Regions from separate parts of the Streptomyces sp. NBC_00442 genome, predicted to be linked through region 2. Evidence: riboswitches for the same ligand, from Rfam matches in the RefSeq annotation. Region 2 holds a riboswitch; each other region holds the start of a gene.

Region 1 (4,430 bases), 1.5 Mb from region 2:
ATCTGCTCCTGGACAAGCCGGTCGCCACCGACGTGGCCGGCGCCCGCGCGGTGGCGGACGCGGCCGAGCGGGCCCAGGTCGCCTCCGTCGTGTTCTTCACGCTGCGCTTCGCGAAGGAGACCGCGGCCTGGGTGGCCCAACAGGCCGACACGCCGGGGTGGTTCACCGGGCGCGCCCGGTGGTACGGGTCCCTGTTCACGCCGGGCGCCGAGCGCAGCCCGTACGCCGCCTCGCCCTGGCGGGGTGAGAAGGGCGCGCTCTGGGACGTCGGTCCGCACGCCCTTGCCGTGCTCGCCGGGGTGCTCGGCGAGGTGACCGCCCTGACGGCGGCGGCCGGGCCCGGCGACACCGCGCATCTGATCCTGCGGCACGCCTCGGGCACCTCCAGCACCGCCGACCTCAGCTTCACCGCGCCGCCGGCCGCCGCGGGCGTCGAGGTGGAGCTGCTCGGCGAGGGCGGCGCCGCGAGGATGCCGGAGTGGGGTGGTGCGCTCGACGCGTTCGGCGCCGCGATCGACGCCCTCCTCGAAGCCGCCCGCTCCGGAGCGCCGCACCCGTGCGACGCCCGGTTCGGGGCGCGGATCACCGAGCTGCTCGCCGACGCCGAGGCCCAGCTCGGCCGGGTTTGACGACGGGCCGACTGCCGTGTGGGACAGGCTACTTGCGCGTCAGCGCGTCCCGTACGGCGTCGTCGGTGCGGCCCACCACGGCCGTGCCGTCGTCCGCCGTGATGATCGGGCGCTGGATCAGCTTGGGGTGCTCGGCGAGCGCCGTCACCCAGCGCTCGCGGGCATCCGCGTCTCGCGGCCAGTCCTTCAGGCCGAGTTCCTTGGCGGCGGCCTCCTGGGTGCGCGTGATGTCCCAGGGTTCGAGACCGAGCCGGCCGAGGACGGCCCGGATCTCCTCGGGGGAGGGCACGTCTTCGAGGTAGCGGCGCACCGTGTAGTCGGCGCCCTCCGCGTCCAGCAGACTCACCGCGCTGCGGCACTTCGAACAGGCCGGGTTGATCCAGATCTCCATGCCCGCCAGGCTACCCGCGACGCCGCATCAAAGCCCGGCTGGCCAGGGGCGATTGTCAGTGGTCCCCAGTAAAATCGAGGCAGTAAGTGAGGGTTCCCGACCGCCCAGGAGGATGCCCATGACCGCTGCCGTACTGACCTCGCACGCCCCGAAACAGCTGTCCCTCCAGCCCCTCCGCAAGGTGCCGCTGCCCGCCGGGCGTCCGCGTGTGTGGTACGAGTCCCACAACCGGCGTCTGAAGGCCATGCGCCTGGCCATCGCCCTGCTCGACACCGGGGTGTACCGGCCCGAGCAGGCACCCGACCGCACCATACGTACCGTGGCCGCGCTCATCGGCGTACACCAGCCGTCGGAGGCGACCTGCCGGATGGTGCGCGCGCTGATCTACGACGGCCGCTGATCCGTGAAATCGCCCGGCCCCGCTCATGCCGTCGAGGCGTGGCCGGGGTCGGGCCCCGACGTCGTCACCGCGGGCCGGTCCGCGGGCCGGCCCGCATGCCGGTCCGCGTACTGGCCCGCGTACTGGTCGAGGAGGCGTGCGGTCGCCTCGTCCACCAGCCGGTAGCGCACCACCCGTCCCTCCTTCTCCCCAGCGACCGTCCCGGCGGCCCGCAGCAGCCGCAGGGCCTGCGAGACGGCCGGGTCGCGCATGCCCGTCGCCACCGCCAGGTCGGAGACGGCGAGCGGCCCGGTCCGGTGCAGGGCTATCAGCAGCGCGAGCCGATTGGGGTCGGCGAGCAGGGAGAACCGCTCGGCCCAGTCGCGTACGCGCTCGGGGTCGCCGATCGCGGCGATGGCGTCGCAGACCCGGTGGCCGTCGATGATGCGGTGGCCGGCGCGCTCGGCGGGGACGAGATGCATGCCCGCATCTTCGCAGGAGTGGGCCGGAGCGCTCCGTGTGATCTTCGATACCTGCACAGCTGTGCAGCTGTGCGGGCAACTGCGCAGCGTCTAGGGTGACCTGGCCGTGGTGTTCGGGAAGCCGGTGCGAAACCGGAGCGGCCCTCGCCACTGTGATCGGGCTCCCCGTCAAGCCTTTCCGGGGAGCGGCCGTTCCCCTGCGACGCCACTGGCCAGGATCCACCTGGCTGGGAAGGCCGGGGCGGCCGCATCCGCCCGTCAGCCAGGAGACCGGCCGCGGCATCTCACGAAGTGATCCACGAGGTGCTGGAGCGTGACCCTTATGACCCTGTCCACCCGCACGCCTTCCGAGGCGGGCTCCGCCACGCCGACGTTCCGCTGGCGCCGCGAGGACACCGTCCGTACCGGTGCCCTGCTCGCGGTCATAGCCGCCCTGCATGTCGTCGCCTTCGGCATCCTGTTCCTGCTGGTGGCCCCCGCCCACTACGCCGTCGGCACCAAGACGTACGGCATCGGCCTCGGCGTCACCGCCTACACGCTCGGCATGCGGCACGCCTTCGACGCCGACCACATCGCCGCCATCGACAACACCACCCGCAAGCTGATGGCCGACGGCAAGCGCCCGGTCTCCGTGGGCTTCTGGTTCGCGCTCGGCCACTCCAGCGTCGTCGTCGTCATGGCGGGCCTGGTGGCGGGCGGCGCCCACCTCGCGGGCACCCTCATGAACGAGGACTCCAGCACCCACCAGGTCCTCGGTGTCGTCGGCACCACCGCCTCCGGCGGGTTCCTCTACCTCATCGCCGCGCTCAACCTCGTTGCCCTGTTCGGCATTTTGAAGGTGTTCCGCGCGATGCGGGCGGGCGCGTACGACGAGAAGGAACTCGAAGCCCACCTGGACTCGCGGGGGTTCATGAACCGCATCCTGGGCCGCTTCACCAAGTCCATATCCCGGCCGGGCCAGATGTTCCCGCTGGGCTTCCTCTTCGGCCTCGGCTTCGACACCGCCACCGAGGTCACCCTGATGGTGATGGCCGGCACGGGCGCCGCGGCCGGGCTGCCCTGGTACGCCATCCTGTGCCTGCCGCTGCTGTTCGCCGCCGGCATGAGCCTGTTCGACACCCTCGACGGCACGTTCATGAACTTCGCCTACCAGTGGGCGTTCTCCAACCCCGTGCGCAAGGTCTACTACAACCTCACCATCACGGGCCTCTCGATCGCGGTGGCCTTCTTCATCGGCACCATCGAACTGGTCGGGGTCATGCACGAGAAGTTCGACCTCACCGACCCGGTCAGCGGCTGGATCGCCGACCTCGACCTGGACAACGTCGGCTTCGTCATCGTCGGCCTGTTCGTCGTGGTGTGGGCGGCGGCCCTGGCGTACTGGCGGCTGGGCAAGGTGGAGCAGAAGTGGGCGGCTTCGGGGGTGTGAGGCGTCCGTGGGCAGGGCGGGGGTGCCGGGCCCGCTCTCAGCGGCCCTCTCCCGCCGGGCCCGCCCCAACTCCCGCCGCCGGCCCGGCCATGCCGAACGCCCGCCGTCCGTACGCGAGCAACTCCCGTACCGCAGGGCCCTCGTTGGGCTTCCACACGAGGGAGAGGAAGGCAGGCGCGTCGACGTCGTCGATGGCACGGGCGGTGAGCAGGTCGCGGTAGTGCGCGGCCATCGAGTCGCTGAGCACGGCGACACCGAGGCCGCGTGCCGCGAGGCCGGCGATGGCGTCGGCGGCGCTCGCCTGAAGCGCGATCACGGGCTGGACGCCGCGCGCCGCGCAGGCCCGGTCGAAGACCGTACGCAGCCCCGTACCCGGCGGCATGCACACGATCGGGTACGCGCTCAGATCGCTCAGGGCGACCCGGCGCCGCTTCGCCAGCGGATGGCCGGCCGGGACCGCCGCGACCAGCCCCTCCTCGATGATCGTCAGCGAGTCGAGGCCGTCGTGGGCGGCGGTCGACGTCCCGATGAGGGCGAGATCGAGGGTCCCGGCGCGAACCCCGTCGACCAACCGGCCGGAGTTGTCCTCGAGGAGTGAGATCTCCACGCCGGGGTGGGCCCGGTGGAAGGCGGCGAGAGCGTCGAACAGCGGCGTGATGGTGCAGCCGATGACCATCCCGATGCTCAGCCGGCCCCGGATCAGGCCGGTGACCTCGTCCACCGACTGACCGACCGCCGCGGCGGCCAGGAGTGCGGCGCGGGCGTGGTCGAGCGCGGCCCGCCCCGCGGCGGTGAGGGTGGCAGCGCGGGCCGACCGGTCGAACAGCTCGGCACCGAGCTCCCGTTCCAGCTGGCGGATCTGCGCGCTGACGCCGGACTGGCTGATGTGCACCCGCTCGGCGGCCCGCGTGAAGTTCCGCTCCTCGGCGACCGCGACGAAGTATTCGAGCTGTCTCAGATCCATGACTGTGGATTCTACTTCCGATCAGTTCCATCTGTTGGACTTCTGATCGGGACGGGATCAGGCTGGGCAGTGCCGGAACACGAACGAGGGCGAACATGACCGCGGACGTGACCGCCACCGCCACCGTGGACGTGACCGGGAACGTGACCGCTCCGC
Region 2 (4,430 bases):
GGCGCTACGTCGCCGAGTTCGCCGGCGTCCCGAGCCTCGCCTGGGTCTTCCCCGTCGCCGTCCTCGCCGCGGCCACCGTCATCGGATGCCTGGGCGCCAACGTGTCGGGACGGGTCCAAGTGGCGCTCGTTCTGGCCCTGTTCGCCTTGGTCACCTGCACCGCGCTGCTGGCACTCGGCGTGCACGGTGTGCGGGCCCCGAGCGTCGCGGTGCCGCCACTGGGCGAACTGGGCAGTGTCCTGACCGCGGTCTACGTCGCCTTCACCGGCTGGGAGACCGTGGCCTTCACCTTCGAGGAACACAAGCGCCCGGACGCCATCCCGCGCATCTTCGCGGCCTCGTACGTGATCGTGGTCGCCCTGTACGGGCTGGTGCTGCTCGGCCTGTTCAGCGCGGTCGACTCCGCGGACCCGGCGCTGGACCGGGCCCCGCTGCTGCGCCTCGCGGAACGCTCGCTCGGCGACTTCGGCAGGCCGGTCACGCTGGCCCTGGTCGTCGCCGCCATCGCCGCGAACGTCTGCGCCTCCGTCCTGGCCCTGTCCCGGCTGGTGTTCGGCATGGCGCGCAGCGGCTATCTGCCCCGCGCCCTGAACCGCGTACGGGAACGGGACGCGAACCCCGTCACGGCCGTGCTGGCGGTCGGCGCGGTCCTCGCCGCCATCGCGCTCCTGGGCGCGACCGGGGTCATGTCGTTCCAACTGCTCTTCGTGCTGTCCGGCGGGATCTATTTCGTGCTGTACGGGCTGGGCGCGGCCTCGTACACCAAGCTGGCCGGGCACGGGCCGCCCAGGGCCGTGGCTGCCCTGTGCGCCGTCACGGTGGTGGCGGTGACCGTGCTCGCGGGGCCGCCCATGTGGATGTGCTGGGCGCTGTTCGCGGTCGTCCTGCTGGTGACGGCGCTCCTGTCCCGCCGGCCGTCGCACCGGGATCCGAGCGCGGGCGCGCCGGCGCGGGAACCCGCGAGGTGAGCACTCCGGTGCCTCTTCGGCCCCGGGAAATTCCTCAACTCCCATACTGGGAAAGGGAATTGTCCGGTCCGGGTTACCGGTCGGCCGTGGCGCTGTACGGTGACGTCGGATGTGCCGAACATGTCGTCAGTTCACCTGCTCCGCCCCGGTTTCCGCTGTTCCGGCCGAAAGGAACCCCGTGAGCACCCACACCGAACCCGTCGAGCCCGCGGAAGAATTCAGCCTCAAGCACTTCTCGGAGAAGGACGGCACGCTCCTCTACAAGAATGTCGCCGTCTTCGGCACGGTCCAGGGCAGCCGTCAGCAGTTTCTCGTCGGCACGGGCGGCCGGCTCTACGTCGCGAGCGCGGACCATCAGTTGAAGTGCTGGGTGCAGAAGCCCGGTGGCGGCGACGCCACGGCCCAGCAGGTCGTCGGTGTGGTGGCCGACGAGCAGGCGGGGGGCTACACGGCGCTGCGCGCGGAGGGCGTGAGCGGCTGGGAGCACTCGTACGGCGGTGACCTGACCAAGCCGCTGGGGCTGATCCAGGCGATCTCGAAGAGCAACGCCTTCGCCGCGATCACATGGGGCGCCCCGTACTGCACGGCGGGATGGGTGGCCTCCCTGATGCCGACCCTCAGCTCGCTGGGCACGGTCAAGGTTCCCGGCGGATCCGTGGTGATCGGACAGAACGTCCACTCGTCGACCGTGGTGGGCAGCTCCTGGCTGAAAGGCGTCGTCGCCACCGACTGCCGGCAGGAGGACTTCCCGGCGGAGTGGATGTCCGGGGTCGTCGCGACCCTGTGCCCCCGGGCCACGGGCCACGGCGACCTCGCGAACATCAAGGTGTTCTGCGACCTCCTGAAGGCGGCCGGGTTCAGGCCCGCGCAGAAGGCCGACCTCGCGGCCCGGATCCGGTACGTCCTCACCAACTACCCGCAGCACGAGAAGACGTTGCGCGCGCTGCCCAACATCCAGCAGTACTACGCCGGCCTCTTCTGATCCGGCGATCCGGTGACGGTGTACGCCCTCCTGACGCCAGGAGGGCGTACACCGGGGTCCCCTGCGGGACCCGCCCGGAGGGGTGGACCTACTAGGACGCGGGGAAGCCGGTGTGAATCCGGCGCGGTCCCGCCACTGTGACCGGGGAGTGTGTCGCCGAGCGGTACGCCACTGACGTGCCCAGCACGTCGGGAAGGCGGGCGATGTGCGCTGATCCGCGAGTCAGGACAACGGCCGTGGGGTGTTCCGTGTTGTCCACGAGGGTGGAGCTCGCGGCCGGTATCCCCCACTCCCAGCGGCTGACCCGGGCGTCGGGCAAGGCCAAGGCGATGGAGCTGTGCCTCACCGGCAGGACCATGGGCGCGGCCGAGGCGGAGCGCGCCGGGCTCGTCTCGCGCGTCGTGCCGGCCGCGGACCTGCTCCAGGACGCGCTCGCGGTGGCCGGGACGGTGGCCGGGATGTCCGCCCCCGTCGTCATGATGGCGAAGGAATCCGTCAACCGGGCCTTCGAGACCACCCCGGCCGAAGGAGTCCGCTTCGAACGCCGCCTGTTCCACGCGGTGTTCGCCACCGTGGACCAGAAGGAGGGCATGACGGCGTTCACGCGGAAGCGGCCACCGGAGCTCAGTCACCACTAGCGCGGATCCAGCCACCGCCCCGTGGCCCTCGGGCGGGGCGGTGGAGGACGCAGTCGCCGCACAGCGCGCCCTTGCGATCCGGGGCGGCGCGGTAGATCAGGCAGCAACTCCCGCGCTGGAAGCCGCCGTTGGCGGTGCTCCTGGCGGAGCCGCACAGTGCGGGGCCGGCCAGGGCGAGGCCGACGGCGGCGCGGCTCCGTGCCGCCAGGTCTGGCCTCGCAGCGGCGATCATGGTGGCGGCGCCGTTGAGCGCGGAGGCGAGATTGCCGCGGAGGATGGGGGAGGAGAGCGAGAACGGCCGCATCGCGTCCGAGAGTTCGGCCAGCGGTCCGTCCAGGAGCGCCCCGAGGCCTTCCGCCGCCGGGGAGGCGGCCCGCACGGCCGTCGCGGGAAGCGACAGGGGCACGGGACCGCCGAGGACCGGCTGCCAGTGCACGTCCGCGAGGTCGAACGCGAGAACACGGTCGTGCAGAACGAGGGCGGCCAGCGCGGGCGACAGCAGGCGCGCCGCCAGACCCAGGTGGGTGACCGACGCGGCCACCCGCACTTCGACGGCGTCGGGCGACTGGTGGCCCGCCGAGGCGAGCCATTGCCGTACGGCCGTCACGCGCGCCTCGATCAGCGGGCGGGACATCGCCACCCAGGGCTCGACCGGAGGGACGCCCGTGGCGTGGGTGCTCAGGGAGAAGAACGGTCCGAGCGCGGTGACCTCGGCGATCACCGCGCTCGTCGGAGGGACGGTCGTCATGCAGGGACGGGGGCCGGGCCCTGCGCGGGGACGTCGGAGGATTCCCGGCGGGTGCTGAGGAGCCGCTCGGCCAGGGGCCCGAAGAACAGGCCGATCGCGGCCCAGAGCAGGAGCTGGGCGGCGACGGAGAAGAAGCGGAAGGAGAACAGGACGTCGGCGGGGAAGCCGGGGTAGACGATCGCGCCCTTGGAGTCCTTGAGGGGCAGCGGCGTCTCGGTGGCCTGGTTGCCGAAGTTCTCCCTGTTGTAGGCCAGGTGACCCAGCGAGGGCAGCACCAGCATCACGATCCCGATCGCGACGACGAACGCGGCGCCGCCGATCAGCGTGGCGTTCCAGTTGCCGTAGCGGACCTGGAGCCGCTTTCCGAGCCAGACCGCCGCCACCAGGAAGGCGATGGAGCACACCACCATGATCAGGTAGAGGCCGCTGCGCTGTTGGATCGTCTCCTCGTGGCCGATCGCCGGCGGGTTGGCCGGGTACTTGAGGAACGGGACCAGATACATCGTGAGGAACCCGCCGCCGGCCACGAGCAGCGCGAGGGTGCGGGCGCGCAGCGCGCCGGACCGGCCCAGGCAGACCGTGTAGGCGACCGCGAACAGCGCGCCCATGGCCATGCCGAAGAAGATCATGCCGACGCCGATCCCGACGTTGGCCTGGATGGTGCGGCTGAACAGATCGGGGTCGGCGCTGTCGACGGGCAGACCGGCCGCCTTGTCCAGCGCGCTCTGCGCGGCGTCACGACCGCTCTCGTAGTCGATGGCCTTCGCGATCTGCGGCTCGGCGAAGATCCGTGCGAAGACGAATGCGAGCAGCCCTGCCACTGCGCCGGCGAGAACGCCGCGCAGTATCAGTTTCTTTTCCATGTCGAGTTGTCCGTACTTCCGTGTGGGTCAGTGGCAGGGGAAGCCGAGGAAGTGACGCCCGTCGTGGACGAACTCGTGGATGTGCATGTCGTTGCCGAACACCGAGACGGCGCCCTGGTCGACACCGATGAAGTAGTAGACCGCCAGCGCGATGATCGCGGTACCGACCAGCCACAGCACCGACTTCGAGACCGGCAGGACGATCGGCGTGGAAGCCGGACGGGGTGTGGA
Region 3 (4,430 bases), 2.4 Mb from region 2:
CGTCGAGGCCGAGGACGGTGGCGCCCTCCTCGCCGACGAGCAGCAGGTCCAGGGGGCGGGCCAGGGCGATCAGGACGAGGGTGCCGATCGTGAGGGCGGCGGCGGGCAGGGCGAGCATGTCCCAGCGGGCGCCGCCGAGTCCGCCGAGCGTCCAGTGCAGGACTTCCTGTACGTGTTCGGCGCGGGCGGAGGTGACGAGGATCAGGCTGGTGAGCGCGGACAGGACGTAGGAGACGGCGACCCCGGCGAGGACGAGACGGCCGCCCGTCATGGATCCGGCGCGTCCGGCCAGGGCGTACACGAGGAGGAGCGCGGCCAGCGCCCCCGCGAACGCGGCGGCCGGGAGGGCGATGGTGGTGGCCGCCCCGGCCCCCGCGCCGAGCACGATCACGGCGACGGCCCCGGCGGAGGCGCCGCTGGAGACGCCGAGCAGGAAGGGGTCGGCGAGCGGATTGCGCACCAGGGCCTGGAGGACGGTCCCGATGACGGCGAGCCCGGCTCCGGTGACGGCGCCGAGCACCACGCGGGGCGCCCTGACCTCCAGGACGATCGTGCGGTACGGGCCGGGTTCGGCGGCGCCGGTGACGATGGCCAGTACGTCGCCGGCCGGTATCCGCACCGAGCCGAGCGCGAGCCCGGCGGTCGCCGCGGCCAGCAGCACGAGGGCAAGGCCCGCGAGGAGGAGGGAGTAGCGCGTGCGCGGGGTCACTCCCCCGTCCCCGCCCGCAGCTGCGTCGCCAGCTTGGTCACCGCGTCCGGTGCCCGGACGCCCGTGACCATGTCGGACAGGGGCAGGACGGCGAAGCTGTTGTTCTTGACGGCGGGGACGGACGCGAGGGCCGGGTCGTCGCGCAGGCGCTTCTTCTTGGCTTCCGCGCTCGTGCCCCCGTAGTCGAGGATCAGGATGGTCTCGGGGGCGCGGGCCACCACGTTCTCCCAGCTCGCGTCGCCGAAGGACGTCGTGCTCAGGTCGTCCGCGAAGACGTTGCGGCCGCCCGCCCGCGTCACGATGTCGTTGCCGATGCCCTTGCCGCCGACCGTGAACGCCGTCTTGTCGCCGCTGTCGTAGACGAACACCGGGACGGGCTCCGCGCCCTCGCGGGCCGTGCGGGTGCGTGCGTTGGTGGCCTGGGCCGACGTCACCCACGACTCGGCCCGGTCGGCCACCCCGAAGGTCCGGCCGACCTCGCGGACCTCCCGGTACACGTCGTCCATCGTGGTCGCCGCGCCGTGCGGGCAGTTCTCCACGTTGAGGCGGGAGGTGATGCCGCTCTTGGCGAGGGCCTCGCGTCCGCGGCCCTCGCTCGCCGCGAACGCGGAGGCGTAGCCGCCGTAGACGAAGTCCGGGTTCACCGAGAGGAGCTTCTCGTACGAGGGGTACTCGGCGGCCAGGACGGGGACCGAGCGGTAGTCCGCCGCGTACCTCGGCAGGACCTCGTCGTCCATGTAGGCGGTCGCGGCGAGGGACTTGGCGAGGCCCAGCTCCAGCATCACTTCCGTGGCGTGCTGGTTCATCGTCACCGCCCGCTTCGGGGGCGCGGTGTACGTCGTCGTGACGCCGCAGTTGGTGACCGTGTACGGGAAGCCGGGGGCGGAGCCGCCCGCGGCCTCGGGCTGCGCGCGCGTCGTGCACGCGGCGAGCGGGAACAGCAGGGCGGCGGCGAGTGCCGCGCGGCGCCAGAGCATGGCCGGGCTCCTCCAAGGGGATTCCGCGTCCCCTGTCGACGGGAGAAGGCGGCAGGCCAGTTCCTGGCTTCCCGCACCGAGGAGCTCGGTGCGGGTCACAGTGGCGGGACCGTGCCGGATTCACACCGGCTTCCTGGGCCCTGCCGCCCAATGATCGAAAGTGCGTACGGCCAGTATGCCCGGGATTCGTCCGTACGCGTATTCGTCAGTACGCCTCTACGACCCTTACATCTTCCTCCGTGATCACGCCGTCCACGATGCGGTACGAGCGGAACTGGAACTCCCCGGCCCCGTCCGTGTCCGCCGTCGACACCAGGACGTAGTGCGCGCCGGGCTCGTTGGCGTACGTCACGTCGGTGCGCGAGGGGTAGGCCTCGGTCGCGGTGTGGGAGTGGTAGACGATCACCGGCTCCTCGTCGCGGTCGTCGAGGTCGCGGTAGAGCTTGAGGAGGTCCTGCGAGTCGAACTCGTAGAACGTGGGCGAGCGGGCCGCGTTGAGCATCGGGATGAAGCGCTCGGGGCGGCCGGTGCCGGCCGGGCCCGCGACCACACCGCACGCCTCGTCGGGGTGGTCGGCGCGGGCGTGCGCGACGAGCTGGTCGTACAGGGCCTGGGTGATGGTCAGCATGTCGGCAAGAATAAGCATGCGGGCCGTTCCGTATCGAGGTGCGATACGGAACGGCCCGCATGGTGAGAAGACGCAGGTCAGAGGAGCTGAAGAACAGGGGCGGCGAAGAGCCTCAGCTGCGCTTGGCGAACGCCTTGTTCTCGGGGTTCTTGGCCTTCAGGACCAGGTAGGAGACGCCAAGGATCAGGGCCCACAACGGCGCGCAGAACAGCGAGACGCGGGAGTCCTTGTCGATGCCCATCATCACGATGACCATGCCGATGAAGAGCAGCGCGAACCAGCTGGTGTACGGGGCGCCGGGGGCGCGGAAGCCGGACTTCGGCAGTTCGCCGCGGTCGGACTTGGCGCGGTAGCGGATCTGGCAGACCAGGATCATGATCCAGGCCCACATGCCGGAGATGGTGGCGAAGGAGACCACGTAGTCGAAGGCCTTGCCGGGCGCCACATAGTTGATCCACACGCCGACCAGCATGAGCGCCGCGGAGACCGAGGTGCCGACGAGCGGGGTGCCGCTCCTGGTGAGCTTGGTGAAGACCTTCGGGCCCTGGCCGTTGAGCGCGAGGTCGCGCAGCATGCGGCCGGTGGAGTACATGCCCGAGTTGCAGGAGGACAGGGCCGCGGTCAGGACGACGAAGTTGACGATCGCCGCGCCGATGCCGAGGCCCATCTTCTGGAAGGCGGCGACGAAGGGGCTCACGCCCGGCTGGAACTCGTGCCACGGGACGACCGAGAGGATCATGATCAGGGCGCCGATGTAGAAGACGGCGATGCGCCACGGCACGGTGTTGATGGCCTTGGGCAGGGTCTTCTCGGGGTCCTTGGACTCGCCCGCGGTCACGCCGACCAGTTCGACGGCGAGGAAGGCGAACATCACGATCTGGAGCGTCATCAGCGTGCCGCCGATGCCCTTGGGGAAGAACCCGTGGTCGTTCCAGAGGTTGGCGACGGTGGCGGTGTCCGCGGCGTCCGAGAAGCCGACGGTCAGGATGCCGGCGCAGATCAGGATCATGCCGACGATGGCGGTGACCTTGACCATGGAGAACCAGAACTCCAGCTCACCGAAGAGCTTCACGGAGATGAGGTTCACGGCGTACAGGATGAGCGTGAAGATCAGCGCGTAGGCCCATTGCGGGAAGCTCTTGTGGGTCCAGAAGGACATGTACTGGGCGGCCGCGGTGACTTCGGTGATGCCGGTGACGACCCAGAAGAGCCAGTACGTCCAGCCGGTCACGAAGCCCCAGAAGGGGCCGACGAACTCGCGGGCGTACTCCGAGAAGGAGCCCGACACCGGGCGGTACATGAGCAGCTCGCCGAGGGCGCGCATGATGAAGAAGATGACCAGGCCCGCGATGGCGTAGGCCAGGATGAGGCTGGGGCCGGCCTTCGAGATGGCCTTGCCCGCGCCGAGGAAGAGGCCGGTGCCGATGGCACCGCCGATCGCGATCATCTGGATCTGCCGGGCCCCGAGGCCCCGCTGGTATCCCTCGCCCGAGCTGTCGCCCGGAGCCTGGGCGGTCCCCGCGGCCTCAATGCCGGCAGGACGGTCTCCGTGCTGGTCGACCTGCGCTGAGGTCATGGTGGTGCGCCTTTCTCCATGCTGACCCGTCCGCCTCGGTCACGAAGCGTCGGATCAGGTCCTGATCCCCCCGGATGTGGATGGAGTGCCACCGGCGGTCTGCCGGTCGAAGCGCCCCCGGGAACATGGGTGGCGTCCCCGGGTGGTCGTGAAGATTTATCACGGCCTTATGGGTGATCCCCAGCGAGCTTTGTGGCGCAGACCACAGGAAGAAGCGGACAAAGGTCCGTCAATATGACAAAGCAGGTCGATGTGGTAACAGGATCGTTATCTGGATTTGAGCGTCCGCTGAGCGAACGCCCCTCAACCGGTCGATCGCTCAGGGCATGAGCGTTTCGATGAGTGTTTCCTGCAACACACCCAGCCACAGATAGGCCATCACCATCGGCTTGCGCGGGTCGTCGTCCGGCAGCCGGTACAGCTCGCCGCTCTCGTCCTCGTCGGTGATGTCGAGCCGGGTGGCGATCGTCAGGCGCAGGTCGTTGAGCGCGCCCAGCCACTGCCGCGCGTCCTCGGAGGTCAGCTTCAGGACGGCCCCGC

What was found. Region 2 has a riboswitch for cobalamin ahead of OG432_RS32455 (enoyl-CoA hydratase-related protein). Riboswitches for the same ligand answer to the same signal wherever they lie in the genome.
Region 1: it holds a riboswitch for cobalamin, as region 2 does, so the genes downstream of both, OG432_RS25580 (HoxN/HupN/NixA family nickel/cobalt transporter) here and OG432_RS32455 (enoyl-CoA hydratase-related protein) in region 2, are expected to answer to the same signal.
Region 3: it holds a riboswitch for cobalamin, as region 2 does, so the genes downstream of both, OG432_RS21460 (ABC transporter substrate-binding protein) here and OG432_RS32455 (enoyl-CoA hydratase-related protein) in region 2, are expected to answer to the same signal.

What each region holds. Positions count from the first base shown of each region.
Region 1 covers NZ_CP107918.1:5,705,901-5,710,330, forward strand. The annotation lists gene OG432_RS25560 (Gfo/Idh/MocA family protein) at 1-629, shown strand, start outside; gene OG432_RS25565 (arsenate reductase family protein) at 658-1,020, opposite strand; gene OG432_RS25570 (hypothetical protein) at 1,139-1,420, shown strand; partial or broken gene OG432_RS25575 (ArsR/SmtB family transcription factor) at 1,543-1,881, opposite strand; cobalamin riboswitch at 1,972-2,174, shown strand; gene OG432_RS25580 (HoxN/HupN/NixA family nickel/cobalt transporter) at 2,204-3,310, shown strand; gene OG432_RS25585 (LysR family transcriptional regulator) at 3,348-4,274, opposite strand.
Region 2 covers NZ_CP107918.1:7,214,004-7,218,433, forward strand. The annotation lists gene OG432_RS32445 (APC family permease) at 1-968, shown strand, start outside; gene OG432_RS32450 (hypothetical protein) at 1,147-1,950, shown strand; cobalamin riboswitch at 2,054-2,180, shown strand; gene OG432_RS32455 (enoyl-CoA hydratase-related protein) at 2,154-2,588, shown strand; gene OG432_RS32460 ((2Fe-2S)-binding protein) at 2,575-3,336, opposite strand; gene OG432_RS32465 (CbtA family protein) at 3,333-4,199, opposite strand; gene OG432_RS32470 (CbtB domain-containing protein) at 4,227-4,430, opposite strand, start outside.
Region 3 covers NZ_CP107918.1:4,810,346-4,814,775, reverse strand. The annotation lists gene OG432_RS21465 (FecCD family ABC transporter permease) at 1-709, opposite strand, end outside; gene OG432_RS21460 (ABC transporter substrate-binding protein) at 706-1,686, opposite strand; adenosylcobalamin (AdoCbl) riboswitch at 1,694-1,846, opposite strand; gene OG432_RS21455 (M67 family metallopeptidase) at 1,892-2,314, opposite strand; gene OG432_RS21450 (amino acid permease) at 2,427-3,890, opposite strand; gene OG432_RS21445 (DUF2017 domain-containing protein) at 4,210-4,430, opposite strand, start outside.